DNA from 2 places in the Protofrankia sp. BMG5.30 genome. Region 1 is predicted to be linked to the other one. Evidence: predicted binding sites of a transcription regulator. Region 1 holds the regulator's gene; the other holds the start of a gene.
The links. The regulator LexA, encoded in region 1, represses DNA repair genes until DNA is damaged. The targets are predictions, from matches to a motif close to CGAACNNNNGTTCG.
Positions count from the first base shown of each region.

Region 1 (8,160 bases):
GCCGCCGGTGGGCCAGCGTGATGATCGAGGCCAGGACCGCCTCGCCCTCCAGGTCCCGCTGCATCGCGTGGAGGAAGCGGCCGTCGATCTTCACCATGTCCAGCGGCAGGACGTCGAGGGTGGACAGCGACGCGTACCAGGTGCCGAAACCGTCGACGCCGATCGCTGGTCCGAACGAACGCAGCCGGGCCAGCAGCCGGGGCACCCCGACCCGCGCGAGGCCGAGGGTCTGCTCGGTGAACTCCAGCCCGAGCGCTCCCGGTGGCAGCGCACGTCCGTGCATGAGCTGTTCCACCTCGATCGCGAAACCGGGCCGGGTCAGCTGGTCGGCGGTCACGTTGACCCACAGCCGGGGTGGGCGGATCGCGGTTCCCGCGGCCATTTCGTGCCATGTCCGGGCCTCGGCCACGGCGGTGCGTAACACCCAGCGGCCGACCTGGTCGGACAGGCCCGCGGCCGCGGCGGCCGGCATGAACTGCGACGGGTTCATCAGCCCCCGGTCGGGATGGTGCCAGCGCAGGAAGGCCTCCATCCCGGGAACCGACCCGGTGCGCAGGTCGACCTCGGGCTGGTAGTGCAGTTGTAACGACCCGTCGTCGAACGCGGCACACAGGGCCGGGACGAGGTTCAACTCGATCGCGGTCACACATGTCTCCAGACGACGGGTGTCTCCAGACGACGGGAAGAACGGGCCACGGACCCGCCGCACGTTCAGGCCGGGTTGACCATGCCCGCCACCTGCTCGACGTCGGGACGGTCMAGCCAAATTATGCGAGGATCGCRCCGAAACCACGACCTTTGTCTACGTGCCAGTCGGCGCGTCGCGGCAATTGTCGCGAGCCGGGCCGACTCGGCCGAATCGAGCGCGCCGTCGAGCCAGGCGAGAACCTGGGCGTAGCCCAGCGCCCGGGAGGCGGTGGGGCCGTCCCGCAGGCCCATGCTGACGAGGGCGTGGACCTCCTCGATCATGCCGGCGGCCCACATGCCGGCCACCCGGTCGGCGATCCTCGCGTCGAGTTGAGGATGGTCGATGCCGATCTGGACCGCGTCGTAGACCGAGCGGTGTTCCGGCAGGGAGGCGGTGAAGCTGCCGGTGAGCTCCACCACCTCCAGCGCGCGCACGATACGGCGGCCGTTGCCGGGCAGGATGGCGGCGGCCGCCGCCGGTGCCCGCGCGGCGAGATCGGCGTGCAGCGCGGCCGGGCCCCGCTCGGACAGCTCTCGCTCCAGCCGCCCCCGCACGGCCGGGTCGGTGCCGGGGAAGGCGAGGTCGTCGAGGACGGCCCGGACGTAGAGCCCGGAGCCGCCCACGAGCACCGGCGTGCGGCCGGCGGCCAGCAGACCGTCGACGACCTGTCGGGCCAGCGCCTGGTAGGACGCCACGTCGGCGGCGCGGGTGACGTCCCAGACATCGAGCAGGTGGTGGGGGACACCGCCGCGTTCCGCCGGCGGCACCTTGGCGGTACCGATGTTCATCCCGCGGTAGAGCTGCATGGAGTCGGCGTTGACGATCTCACCGTCCAGCTCGGTGGCCAGCGCGATCGCCAGGTCGCTCTTGCCGGCCGCTGTCGGCCCCACGACAGCCACGACCCGACCGGTGCGGTGCCGGTCGACACCTGTGCCCATGCTCCCTCCCGGGAGGATCAGACCCGGCGAAGGACCGCGACGATCCGGCCGAGGATCGTCGCGCTGTCACCCGGAATGTCAGCATAGGCCGGATTCTGCGGCTCGAGCCAGACGTGGCCGTCACGACGGCGCAGTGTCTTGACCGTCGCCTCGCCGTCGATCATCGCGGCGACGATCTCGCCGTTGTCCGCGACCGGCTGCTGGCGGACGACCACCCAGTCGCCGTCACAGATCGCGGCGTTGACCATGGAGTCCCCGACGACCCGCAGGGTGAACAGGGTGCCCTCGCCCACGATCTCGCGGGGGAGCGGGAAGACCTCCTCGACCGCCTGCTCGGCGAGGATCGGCCCACCCGCGGCGATGCGGCCGAGGACCGGCACGTAGRCCGCCTGTGCGGGGCCGTCCGTCGACGAACCCGCCGTGAGTGTACCGACGCCGGGGGCCTGGCGTGCCACGGGGCGTACCGGTGCCTGTGCGGAGAGGACCTCCATGGCCCGGGGGCGGTGCGGGTCACGGCGCAGGAAGCCCTTCTCCTCCAGCGTCTTCAGCTGGTGCGCGACGCTGGACGTGCTCGTGAGCCCCACCGCATCGCCGATTTCCCGCACGCTCGGCGGGTAGCCTCGGCGCTCGACAGCGTCGCGGATCACCTCAAGCACCTTGCGTTGGCGGGGGGTCAGGCCCGCGGCGTCCGCCGGCCCGTCCGGCAGGTCGCGCACGGAGCCGCGGGGGGGCCGGCCACGGCGGGTGCGGTTGTCGTCGGTGGTCATCCCTGCCGTACTCCTTCGTTGTCGGTCATGGCAGACTTACGCTCCCGGCATATCCGACGTTTTGCCGTGAACCGGAGCYGCGGCCACGACCTGGATCTGACCTGGATCTGACCTGAATCTGATCGCTACGACCGTAACCGTCGCGGCCGGATATCTCAAACGTCTGTTCGAGCGTGTCACGACGATTCCGTCGGGGCCGTGCAGTAMAAACTCGACCAGGCGTTCGATCGAACGGATGTTCTTTGATCATGTTGTTGGAAGTGGTACGTGCTGGTGGAAGTTGGGGAGGTGGACGATGCGGGCGTCGGCTGAGCCTCCGTTGCGGCTGACCGGGCGGGGCCGGGTTGTCCTGGTTGTCCTGGTTATGCTGGTGTCCTGCCTGGTGCTGTCCGTGGCCCGGGTGACGTCGTCGGCCGCGCCGACCGGGGACGACCGGCCGGCGCGCGTCCATGTGGTCCGGTCCGGGGAGACGTTGTGGGGCATCGCCCGCGGGCTGGCTCCCGACGGTGACACCCGGGTGGCCGTGGCCCGTCTGGCCGGCCTCAATCGGCTGGAGACGACCGATCTCGTCCCCGGCCAGACGCTCCGCCTGCCGTGACAGGTCCTCGTGACGGGTCTGTCATGACGGGTTCGCTGTGACGGATTTGTCAGGAGGCTCCACACACTGGCCAGCTTGCCAGGTCGTAGTGTCCGGTCCTAGTGTTGACCACAACATCTTGTAGTTGCATGGCTGTGAGTTGACAAGATCTTGGGGGTTGTGCGTGCGGTGTCCGTTCTGTCGACACCCCGACAGCAAGGTCGTCGACAGTCGGGAGGCTGAGGAGGGCGCCGCGATCCGTCGCCGCCGGTCGTGCCCGTCCTGCGGCCGTCGTTTCACGACGATCGAAGAGGCGTCACTGCGGGTCATCAAGCGCAGCGGTGTCACCGAGCCGTTCAGCCGCGGGAAGGTGATCGCCGGCGTGCGGCGGGCATGCCAGGGGCGACCGGTCCAGGCGGACGCGCTGGCCCGGCTCGCCCAGCTGGTCGAGGACACGTTGCGTGCCTCGGGGGCTGCCGAGGTCRCCTCGGACGAGATCGGCCGAACGATCCTCGGACCGCTGCGGGAGCTCGACGAGGTCGCCTACCTGCGGTTCGCCTCGGTGTACCTGTCCTTCGAGTCGCTGGAGGACTTCGAGGCGGYGATCGCCGATCTGCGCGGGCGGGCCGACCGGTCGCCGTCGTAGCCACRCACCCCGACACGACAGACAGCTGGTGAGGAACACCATCCGACCGACGCCAGACGAGGAGCGCCATGACCGACAACCGTGGCACGAAAGCCAGCAAGACCGCCACCAAGGCCGCCCCCAGGGCCACCGGCCTGAAGGTGCGACGCGTCAACACCTCGCCGGGTGTCCACCCTTATGACGAGGTCACCTGGGAGCTGCGGGACGTCGTCATGACCAACTGGCGCGACGGCTCGGTCAACTTCGAGCAGCGCGGGGTGGAGTTCCCCGACTTCTGGTCGGTGAACGCCACGAACATCGTCACGAGCAAGTACTTCCGGGGCGCGCTCGGCAGCTCCGCCCGCGAGCGGTCCCTGCGTCAGCTCATCGACCGGGTCGTGCGCGCCTACGGCGCGGCCGGCACCGAGCACGGGTACTTCGCCTCGCCGGCGGACGCCGAGATCTTCGAGCACGAACTGACCTGGATGCTGCTGCACCAGGTGTTCAGCTTCAACAGCCCGGTGTGGTTCAACGTCGGCACGTCCGCGCCGCAGCAGGTCTCGGCCTGCTTCATCCTCTCGGTCGACGACACGATGGAGTCGATCCTCAACTGGTACCGGGAGGAGGGGCTGATCTTCAAGGGCGGGTCGGGCGCCGGGCTGAACCTGTCGCGTATCCGATCGTCCAAGGAGCTGCTGTCCTCGGGCGGTACCGCCTCGGGCCCGGTGAGCTTCATGCGCGGGGCCGACGCCTCGGCCGGCACGATCAAGTCGGGCGGCGCGACCCGACGGGCCGCGAAGATGGTCGTACTCGATGTTGATCATCCGGACATCGTTGACTTTGTCGAGACCAAGTCCCGTGAGGAAAGCAAGATCCGTGCGTTGCGGGACGCCGGCTTCGACATGGACCTCGGCGGCCGTGACATCGTCTCGGTGCAGTATCAGAACGCCAACAACTCCGTCCGGGTGACGGACGAGTTCATGCGGGCCGTCATCGACGACGCCGACTTCAACCTGCGGGCCAGGCTCGACGGGCGCACGGTCGAGACCATCTCGGCCCAGTCGCTGTTCCGCACCATCGCCCAGGCGGCCTGGGACTGCGCGGACCCCGGGATCCAGTACGACGACACGATCAACGACTGGCACACCTGCCCGGAGTCCGGTCGGATCAGCGCCAGCAACCCCTGCAGCGAATACGTGCATCTGGACAACTCCAGCTGCAACCTGGCGTCGCTCAACCTGATGAAGTTTCTGCGCAAGGACCTCAGTTTCGACGCCGACGCGTTCGTGGCGGCCGTTGAACTGATCATCACCGCGATGGACATCTCGATATGCTTCGCGGACTTCCCGACACCGGAGATCACCCGGGTGTCCCGGATGTTCCGCCAGCTCGGCATCGGCTACGCCAACCTCGGCGCGCTGCTGATGGCCACCGGCCGCGCATACGACTCCGAGGGCGGCCGGGCCATGGGCGCGGCCATCACGTCGCTGATGACCGCGACGGCCTACCGCCGTTCGGCGGAGATCGCGGCGGCGCTCGGGGCCTACGACGGCTTCGCGCGCAACACCGACGCCCACCGCCGGGTGATCCGCAAGCATGCCGCCGCCACCGACGCCGTCCGCACGGTCGGGACCGACGACGCCCGCGTGCTCGCCGTCGCCGCCCGCGAGTGGGAGCGTGCCCAGAGCGTCGGGGAGAAGCACGGCTGGCGCAACGCCCAGGTCAGCCTGCTCGCCCCGACCGGCACGATCGGCCTGGCGATGGACTGCGACACCACCGGCATCGAGCCCGACCTCGCGCTGGTGAAGATGAAGAAGATGGTCGGCGGCTCCAGCATGCGGATCGTCAACCAGACGGTTCCCGCCGCGCTGCGCGCTCTCGGCTACGCCGAGGAGACCATCGAGGCGATCGTCGAGTACATCGCCGAGCACGGCCACGTCATCGACGCTCCCGGCCTGCGCCGCGAGCACTACGAGGTCTTCGACTGCGCGATCGGGGAGCGGGCCATCACCCCGATGGGGCACATCCGGATGATGGCGGCGGTCCAGCCGTTCCTGTCCGGCGCCATCTCCAAGACCGTCAACATGCCCACGTCGGCCACGGTCGAGGAGGTCGAGCAGATCTACCTGGAAGGGTGGCGGCTCGGCCTGAAGGCACTGGCGATCTACCGGGACAACTGCAAGGTCGGCCAGCCGCTGTCGGACCTGCGCGGCGCGAAGCGGTCCGCGAGCGGGGGCGCGGGCGAGCAGACGGCCGCGCAGCCCGCTGCCGCGCCGTCCGGTGAGCACCGCCCGGTCCGGCGCCGGCTGCCGAAGATCCGCCAGTCGCAGACGGTCTCCTTCACCGTGGGTGGCGCCGAGGGGTACCTGACCGCCGGGTCGTATCCCGACGACGGGCTCGGCGAGGTCTTCATCAAGATGTCGAAGCAGGGCTCGACCCTCTCCGGCGTGATGGACGCGTTCGCCATCGCGGTCTCGATCGCGCTCCAGCACGGCGTCCCGTTGGAGACCTACGTCCGCAAGTTCATCAACATGCGCTTCGAGCCGGCCGGCATGACCGACGACCCGGACGTGCGGATCGCCCAGTCGGTGATGGACTACCTCTTCCGCCGCCTCGCCCTGGACTACCTCCCCGAACAGACCCGCGCGGAGCTCGGCGTCCTCAGCGCGCAGGAGCGGGCCCGCCAGCTCACCGGCCAGCACGGGGGAACCGGCCCGGCGGACGCGGTCGAGACAGCCGACCCGGAGGTGGCCGAGGTGGCCGGGCCCGACGTGGCCGGGGCAGCGGTTGATGCCGGGGCCGTCCACACCCACCAGGTGGGCCTGCCCACGACGCTGGAGGTGCGGGGCGCGATGCCGCGCAGTGTCCCACCGGGTGAGGCGCTGTCGGCCCAGAACGTGGTGGACGCGCCACTGTGCTTCACCTGTGGGGTCACCATGCGTCCCGCGGGCAGTTGCTACGTGTGCGAACAGTGCGGTTCCACCAGCGGCTGCAGCTGATCGCTCGGGCCGGTTGACCCGGCGCGGCGGCCGGTCAGCCGCCGCGCCGGGTCAGGTGCTCTCCGTCGTCCGCGCCCGTGCGGGCGGACGGCAGGTGGTGAGCGGCTTTCCGGCCGTCGAGCAGGTCCAGGAGCAGGGCCGCCGTCCACGAGAAGTGGTTGCTGCCCACCCCGGTGCCGTCGAACGGCGAGTAGTACTCGTACAGGCCCTCGGATCCCGCGATCATCGAGATCGTGCCGGCGCGCAGCCGTTCGGCGAGGTCGCCGCGGCCGGCGCGGTCGAGCCCGTCGGCGAGCAGCCAGTTCATGTTCACCCAGACCGGGCCCTGCCAGTAGCAGCGGGGCTGGAAGTCGGGATCGTCGGTGGGGGTGCTGGCGATGCCGTGGGCCGGCCAGAACCGCCGCGCGGTCATCCGGCTGACAAGGTCCTCGACGCTGTCAGGGGGCACGACACCGGCATACAGGGCGAGGAAGCCGGCGACCGTGGGTCTGCTGATCAGCCGGCCGGAACGCGCGTCCCGGCTCCAGTACATGCCGTCGGCGAACAGGGTGGGCAACGCTGCCCTGGTCCGGCGGGCCGAGCGCAGCAGCTGGTTGGGCAGCTGTTCGCCGATGTCGGCGGCGATGTCGCGCAGGTGGTCGTTCGCGCGGGCGAGAATCGCGTTGAAGGCGACGTCCTGTACCAGCGGGACGCGGGAGGCGCGGATCCGGCTGAAGTCGTAACGGGCGTCGCGTAGCTCCCCGACCAGGTGGTAGAGGGTGAACAGGTCGGTGGCGGACAGCCGCTGGTCGGACGGGACCTCCTTGTTGTCCCGCCGCAGGGCGTCGAGCGCGCCGTCCCCGTTGAGCCGGCGGATGAGCTTCAGGGGGATGGGGGCTGCCCTGCGAGTGAGCTCCATCCAGGCGGGGGTGTTGTCCATCCCCGACTCCCACGAGTGGACCAGGGTGACCAGCCCGGTGTCGTCGGGGTCACGTTCGCGGTACAGCCAGCAGTGGTAGCGCAGCAGACCCGGGTAGATCGCCCGGTAGAACTCGCGGCGCCGGGCCGGGTCGAACACCTCGCCGACGCGGACGACGGCCTCAGCGATCATCGGCGGCTGGGTGACGCCGGTCGTCTGCACATGCTCCGGGCCGCCGTCGACGAGATCGGAGCGCCACCGGTCGGGCCCGGCGTGGTAGCTGCCGGAGCCGGAGAAGATGACGTGCGGAATCATCCCGTTGGGCCACTGGCCGTGCAGCAGCGAGAGGATTTCCCGGCTGGCCCGTTCGGGGTCGATGTGCCGTAGCCCGATGGCGATGAAGCAACTGTCCCACAACCACTGGTGCGGGTAGAGCGTCGGAGACGGTCGGGTCGCCCCACCCAGATCGTTGTCCCGCAGTACCTCGATCGCGGACGTTCGGAGTTCGGTGAGCACCTCGGACGGCAGAGCCGACGATGACATCGTGTGAGGGTACCGGGGCCGGTGGCGGGCAGCGCCGGAAGCTCGTGACACTCTCGTGATCTCACGTACTCTCGGTGACGATTGTTACGGTCCGTCCGCATTATTGTGGCTGTGTTGACGGAAAG
Region 1 is NZ_MOME01000011.1:96,194-104,353, reverse strand. It holds gene BL254_RS07195 (EAL domain-containing protein) at 1-646, opposite strand, end outside; gene miaA (tRNA (adenosine(37)-N6)-dimethylallyltransferase MiaA) at 712-1,626, opposite strand; gene lexA (transcriptional repressor LexA) at 1,644-2,393, opposite strand; gene BL254_RS07180 (LysM peptidoglycan-binding domain-containing protein) at 2,689-2,991, shown strand; gene nrdR (transcriptional regulator NrdR) at 3,155-3,616, shown strand; gene BL254_RS07170 (vitamin B12-dependent ribonucleotide reductase) at 3,685-6,594, shown strand; gene BL254_RS07165 (amylo-alpha-1,6-glucosidase) at 6,629-8,035, opposite strand.

Region 2 (6,989 bases), on a different contig from region 1:
GGTCAGGCTTTCGAACCGGGCGACGACGTCGGCCGGTGGCGTGTCGGCGGCGGGCTGCGCGGGCTGGCCAGAGGCCGCCGGGGGTACCGCGGCAGGGGGCGTCCCGGGGGCCGGTGACGCCGAGGCGGCCGGTGCTGGCGCGGCCGAGCCGGCCGGGGCCGTCGGCGCGGCCTGGGCGAGCAGACCGGAGCCGACCACGTCCGGCCGGGTGGTGGTGGACGGGGACGCAGCGGTGGCGGCGGGCGGAGCGGACGCGGCGCCCGGTGCTCCGGGCACCGGAACCGTCGGGGTGGCCGTCGGAGTGGCCGGAGCGGCCGGTACGGCGGCCCCGGAGGTGTAGACCTCTCGGAAGCGCAGTTCGGCGGTCTGCCCGACCAGTTCGACGACATCGTTGCGGCCGCGGCCGGGAACCGAGATCTCGATCTGGGTGTTGTTGCGTTTGACCTCGGCCTCGGCGACCCCGAGCCCGTTGACCCGCTCCCGGATGATGTCGACGGCCTTGTTGACCGCGCCACCGTCGACGCCCTTACCGGGCTCGGTCGACCGGGGCGTGAGGATCACGCTCGTCCCGCCCTGGAGGTCCAGGCCCAGCTTCGGCGTCCACGTGGACGTCAGCGCCATGGAGCCGTAGAGCAACACCACGATGCCGAAGAGGAGCCCGATCCGGGACCAGGCGGGGCTCAAGGCCTTACGCCGTCGCCCTGACCCTCGTGCCAACGGATATCCCTTCGTCACGCGCCGTCGCGCTCATACCACTTCCTGCTGGACTTCCTGCTGGACATGCCCACTGGACCTGCCCGGTGGACGGCCGATCCGGCCACGACCGGTGGAACCGGCGTGGACTGAGACTGATCGTCACAGTGTGGACCTGCCGTCACGGTGGGACGGCGCCGACCACGCCCACGGCCGGATGCCGACCGCACCCAAGGTATCGGCCCAAGGTATCGGAACGACTGTCATGCCGGAGGCGTTCCGATACCACATTTGTAACGCCGATATCCGCATGTTCGTCGAAGCGGACGCCGACCGGCTCCAGTGGGGGCCGGTGCCGGTCGGCCTGCCGTTTACCGCCCTGGCGTCCCTTCCCCGGGATCCTCGGAACCGCTGGCGTCCGGCCGCCGCTGGCCACCGGTTGTCTCCCCGCCGCCGGTCGTGTCGACCTTCTTGGTCGTGTCGACGGGCCCCCGGCCCGTGCCGTGGTCGTCAGCCGCCCCGGCGTCCTCGTCCCGGTGGCCGTCTTCCTCGTCGCCGTCATGGCCACCGTCAGAGCCACCGTCATGATCAATATCATGATCGTCGTGGTGTGCCCCGTCCTCCCCCACCGGGGAGACGACCCGCACGACCGCGGAACGGGTGAACCGGCAGACCACGTCCGGTGCCACCTCCAACAGCACGTCACTGCCCTCGACCTCGACCACCGTGGCGTACAGCCCCGCGGTGGTCACGACCAGCGCCCCCGGCGCGAGCGAGGTCAGGACCTGCTGCTGGGTCCGCTGCCGACGCCGCTGGCTGACGACAAAGAAAACGACGAGCGCCAGCAGCAGGATCAGGGGAAACAACCCGCCGAACCCACCGCCGCCGCCGTTCTGGGCCACATCCTGTGCGACCACGATCACCTGCACGTCCACGTCCTCCCATGTTGTGCGGCCGATGGTACGTACCGGCCGCGGGGCTGCCGGCGCCAGGCCCCGCCGGAGCGCGCCCAGCCGACGCCGACGAAGAGCGGCGAAGGAGCCGCGGCGCCGGGAGAACCGGCGGGCAGCCGCCGCTCTCAGCCGCCGTCGGCCAGGGGCTCAGTCGTCGCTGTCGATGAGGGGAAGCGGAACCTGGGAACGGCCCAGCAGGCCCTCGACCGGGTCGAGGCCGAGGTGGGTGAAGGCGGCCGGGGTCGCGATGCGCCCCCGGGGGGTCCGGGCGAGCAGACCGGCCCGGACCAGGAACGGCTCGGCCACCTCCTCGACCGTGTCCGGCTCCTCCCCCACCGCCACCGCCAGGGTCGCCAGACCCACCGGGCCGCCGTTGAAGCGGCGTACCAGCGCCTCCAGCACCGCCCGGTCCAGCCTGTCCAGACCGAGTGCGTCCACGTCGTAGACGCGCAGGGCGGCCTGGGCGACCTCACGGGTGACGACTCCGTCCGCCCGCACCTCGGCGTAGTCACGCACCCGTCGCAGCAGTCGGTTGGCGATCCGGGGGGTTCCGCGTGACCTGCCGGCGACCTCTGCCGCGCCGTCGCCGGTGATGTGCACACCGAGCAGCGCCGCTGACCGGACCAGCACATCGATCAGCTCGTCGGTGTCGTAGAAGTCCATGTGGGCGGTGAAACCGAACCGGTCGCGCAGCGGCCCGGTGAGCAGACCGGAGCGGGTGGTCGCGCCGACGAGGGTGAACGGGGCGATGTCCAGCGGGATCGCGGTGGCGCCGGGGCCCTTGCCCAGCACGACGTCGACCCGGAAGTCCTCCATCGCGGCGTAGAGCAGCTCCTCGGCCGGGCGCGCGATGCGGTGGATCTCGTCGAGGAAGAGCACCTCGCCCGGGGCCAGCGCGGTGAGGATCGCCACGAGATCCCCCGCCCGTTCGACCGCCGGCCCGCTGGTCATCCGCAGCGGGACCGCCATCTCCCGAGCAATGATCATGGCCAGGCTGGTCTTGCCGAGCCCCGGCGGCCCGGACAGCAGGACGTGGTCGGGCGGACGCGCCCGGGCCCGCGCCCCCTCAAGCATGATCATAAGCTGTTCGCGGACCTTCTGCTGGCCGATGAACTCCGCTAGCGTCCCCGGCCGCAGGCCCGCCTCAAAGGCACGCTCCTGCGGTTCGGCCACCGGCGAGACCAGACCCTCGACGTCCATCCAGCCGCCCTTACCGAGGCCGCAGGGCGGCCAGCGCCCGACGCAGCAGCACGCCTACGGGATCCGGTGTCTCGGCACGGCCGCTGCCCGCCCGGCCGGTGCCGGCGCCGTTGGCCCGTGGGTCACCGGGGCCGTCACGGCCCGCGCGGCTGCCCGGCCCGGCATCGCCGTGGCCGTTGCCGGCCGGGACCGTGGCCAGGGCATCCGCCCCGGTGGTGGCCAGGGGATCGGACAGGGAATCGGCCAGCGCGGCGGCCAGCGCGTCGTCGGCCTCCCGCGCGGTGTAGCCGAGCCCGAGCAGCGCGAGGCGGACCTGCTCGCCGGCGGTGACACCCGTGCCCGCGGCCGGCGCGGCACCGTCACCGCCGGCCCCGCCCACACCCACACCGCCATCCCCCGCGGCCGGCGCCGGTACGGGCGGGCCGAGCCTGTCCCTGAGGTCGAGGACGATGCGCTGCGCGCCCTTGCGACCGATGCCGGGCACCTTCGTCAGAGCCGCGAGATCCTCCGCCGCGACCGCGCGGCGCACGCTGTCCGGACTGTGGACGCCGAGCACGGCCTGGGCGAGCCGGGGGCCGACCCCGGAGGCGCTCTGCAGGGTTTCGAAGACGTCGCGCTCGTCGGCGTCGGCGAAACCGTAGAGAGTCAGCTCGGTCTCCCGGACGACCAGCGTGGTGACCAGCCGTGTCTGCTGCCCGACCCGCAGCCCGGCCAGGGTCGCGGGGGTGCACTGGACGAGCAGCCCGACCCCGCCCACCTCGACCACGGCGGCATCGGGCGACAGGGCGGCAACCGTCCCGGCCACGGACGCGATCACCTGAGGCTCCTGCCGGCGGCCGCGGCAGCCTGCCTGGCGGCCCGCATCCGGGCGAGCGCCGGCCCTCGCGACAGGTGGCACAGCGCAAGGGCCAGGGCGTCGGCGGCGTCGGCCGGGCGTGGCGGGTCGGACAGCCCCAGCAGACGGCTGACCATGAAGGTGACCTGGGCCTTGTCCGCCCGGCCGCTTCCGCTGACCGAGGCCTTCACCTCGCTGGGGGTGTACAGCGCGACCGGCAGGCCACGGCGGGCCGCGCTGACGATCGCCACCGCCCCGGCCTGCGCGGTACCCATGACCGTCCGGACGTTGGCCTGGCTGAACACCCGCTCGACCGCGACCGCGTCGGGGTGGTGACGGTCCAGCCACTCACCGAAGCCGCGTTCGAGTGCCCACAGCCGGGCGGAGACGTCATCGGCGGCGGGCGTACGCAGCACGCCGACCTCGACCAGCGACGTCTGCTGACCCGGCCCGCCGTCGACAACCCCGAGACCGCAGCGGGTAAGCCCCGGATCGACCCCCAGCACCAGCACCGGCACCCTCCACGACCAGCTAGCTCGTCGACTGTCGTCCCGACCGTCCGTCGGACATCGCGACCGCCGGATTACCCGGGACCGCCGGCCACCGGCGGTTCGCCACGATTGTGGCACGTCTGAACGCCTGTTCGAGTGCAGCGACACGCCTACCCGGGCGCCGGCCCGGCAAACATCGCCGGCCGGCCGGGCAGCAGCCCGGCAGACACCCACCGCTGGCGGCCGGCGTCAACTGGCTGTCCGCAACGCCACCCGCGGCCGTCGGCCGGGCACAGATCAGCATATGGTGAGATGACCGGCAATGCCCCGCGAAGATCGCCGGTGCCCCGCCGGACAAGCGGGAGATGCCACCGAAAAGCGCCGGGAATGTGGGAAATGAGGTCCGCAATGGGCTCCGATGCCGCCGCCGGCACCGAGCCGGTCGGGCTGACCGAGCCGACCAGGCCGACCGGGCTGACCGCCGGGCCGGCGGCCGAACACGGCGACGGACAGGTGCCGCGTGCGCGCCGGTCGGACCAGACGCGCCACGTCCGCCTCGATGCCGGTGACGTGGAGCTGTCCGGGCTGCTGGCCGAGCCTGACGGCCCGCCGCGGGCCGTCATCGTCGGCCTGCCCGGTGGGGGGCTGCGCGCGTCCTACTTCCACGGCCGGGCGCATCCGGACCTGTCCCTACTGACCCTCGGCACGGCCCTCGGGTTCAGTGTGCTGGCGCTGGACCGGCCCGGCTACGGCGCGTCGGCGGGGCTGAAGGCCACCCACCAGACGCTGGCCGCGCAGACCGCCGCCACCTGGCGGGCGCTGGAGACGTTCACGGCATCCCACGCCGCGGGGGCGGGCCTGTTCCTGATCGGCCACTCGTTCGGCACGATGCTGTCGGTGTCGCTCGCCGCGGACGAACGCGGCGAGCGCCTGCTCGGTCTCGACGTCTCCGGGGTGGGAGCCCGGTACCGTGACGGTCTGTGGCCGCCGCGGATCCCCGCTGACAGCAGCGTCGCCGAGATCCACCGGGAGCATGCCCTCGCGGCCCGCAAGCTGTTCTGGGGGCCGGAGTCCCTGTACCCGCCCGGCACGTTCGTCCTGGGGACGGTACCGACAGCCGGCGTGCCGGCCGGCGAGGCATCCGATGCCGCGAAGTGGCCGCAGAAGCTGCCCCTGCTGGGTCCGCGGGTGCGGGTGCCGGTCCGTTGGACGCTTGCCGACCACGAGTCCTGGTGGCACCTTGACGAGGCGACGGAGACCGAACTGCGGGCCGCTTTCAGCGCCGCGCCGCGCTTCGAGCTGGTCCGGCAGCGCGGCGCGGGCCACAACATCAGCCTGGGGTGGGCGGCCCGCTCCTACCACCTGCGGGCGCTGTCCTTCGCCGAGGAGTGCATCCGCGACCGGAACACGGGCTGACCCCCGTCCCGAGCTGACCCCCGTCCCGAAACGACGAACGCCTCAGAACGACACACGCCTCGAAACGGGGCACATACCCACCACGCGAACAACACCGGTCCGTACGGCGGCACCAGAAGTCACGGTAACGCCGACGGCGCCAGGGAGCCGGTCAGGAGCCGGTCAGGCCGAGACCAGCTCCATGATCTCGTCGGAGATGTCGGCGTTGAACCAGACGTTCTGGACGTCGTCGAGATCCTCGAGTGCCTCGACGAGCTTGAGGACCTTGCGGGCGGCCTCCTCGTCCAACGGCACGCTGACGCTGGGCAGCCAGGACAGGTCCGCCGAGGCCACCGTGAGCCCCGCGTCGGTGGCCGCGACGCGCACCGCGTTGAGGTCCGTGGCCTCCGAGACGACCTCGAACGCGTCGCCGAGGTCGTTGACCTCCTCCGCGCCGGCGTCGAGCACCGCGGTCAGGACGTCGTCCTCACCGAGCTCGGGGGTCTTCGTGACGAGGACGACGCCCTTGCGGTTGAACAGGTAGGACACCGACCCTGGATCGGCGACGCTGCCGCCGTTGCGGGTGATGGCCACCCGGACGTCCGAGGCGGCCCGGTTGCGGTTGTCGGTCAGGCACTCGACCAGCACGGCCACCCCGTTCGGCGCGTACGCCTCGTAGGTGATCTCCTCATAGCTGGCCCCGCCGGCGAGCTCGCCCGACCCCCGCTTCACGGCGCGGTCGATGTTGTCGTTCGGTACCGACTGCGACTTCGCCTTGGCAATGGCGTCCGCGAGCGTCGGGTTCCCGGCCGGGTCCCCGCCACCGGTCTTGGCCGCCACCTCGACCGTCTTGATCAGCTTCGCGAACAGCTTGCCGCGGCGCGCGTCGATGACGGCCTTCTTGTGCTTGGTGGTCGCCCACTTGGAGTGACCGCTCATGCCGTGCCCCTCACCTGTCCCCGCTCCTGTCTGCCACCTGTGCCCTGCATGGATACACCCTGTGCCGATATGCCCCGTACGCCCTGCACACCCTGTGTGCCCCGTACGGCCCGCATGCCTCGCGCATCCTCCACCATGCCGACGAACAGTTCGTGTATCCGCCCGTCGCCGGTGAGCTCCGGATGGAACGCGGTCGCCAGTACGCCCGCCTGGCGGACCGCGACAATCCTGTCACCGACCCTACCGAGCACCTCGACCTCGTCCCCGATCTTCTCCACCCAGGGTGCCCGGATGAAGACCGCCCGGACCGGGCCGCCGGCGACACCGGTGATGTCGATCTCCGCCTCGAACGAGTCGACCTGGCGGCCGAACGCGTTGCGCCGCACAACCACGTCCAGCCCGCCCAGCAGCGGCTGGCCGGGCCTGCCGTCCAGGACGTCCCTGGCCAGCAGGATCATGCCCGCGCACGACCCGAACACCGGC
Region 2 is NZ_MOME01000022.1:51,109-58,097, reverse strand. It holds gene secD (protein translocase subunit SecD) at 1-717, opposite strand, end outside; gene yajC (preprotein translocase subunit YajC) at 1,065-1,622, opposite strand; gene ruvB (Holliday junction branch migration DNA helicase RuvB) at 1,794-2,846, opposite strand; gene ruvA (Holliday junction branch migration protein RuvA) at 2,857-3,663, opposite strand; gene ruvC (crossover junction endodeoxyribonuclease RuvC) at 3,660-4,193, opposite strand; gene BL254_RS13845 (alpha/beta hydrolase) at 4,581-5,588, shown strand; gene BL254_RS13840 (YebC/PmpR family DNA-binding transcriptional regulator) at 5,751-6,506, opposite strand; partial or broken gene pdxT (pyridoxal 5'-phosphate synthase glutaminase subunit PdxT) at 6,608-6,989, opposite strand, start outside.
Region 2: ruvC (crossover junction endodeoxyribonuclease RuvC) is a predicted target of LexA. The motif match lies at 4,314-4,327, and genes of this name have one in related genera.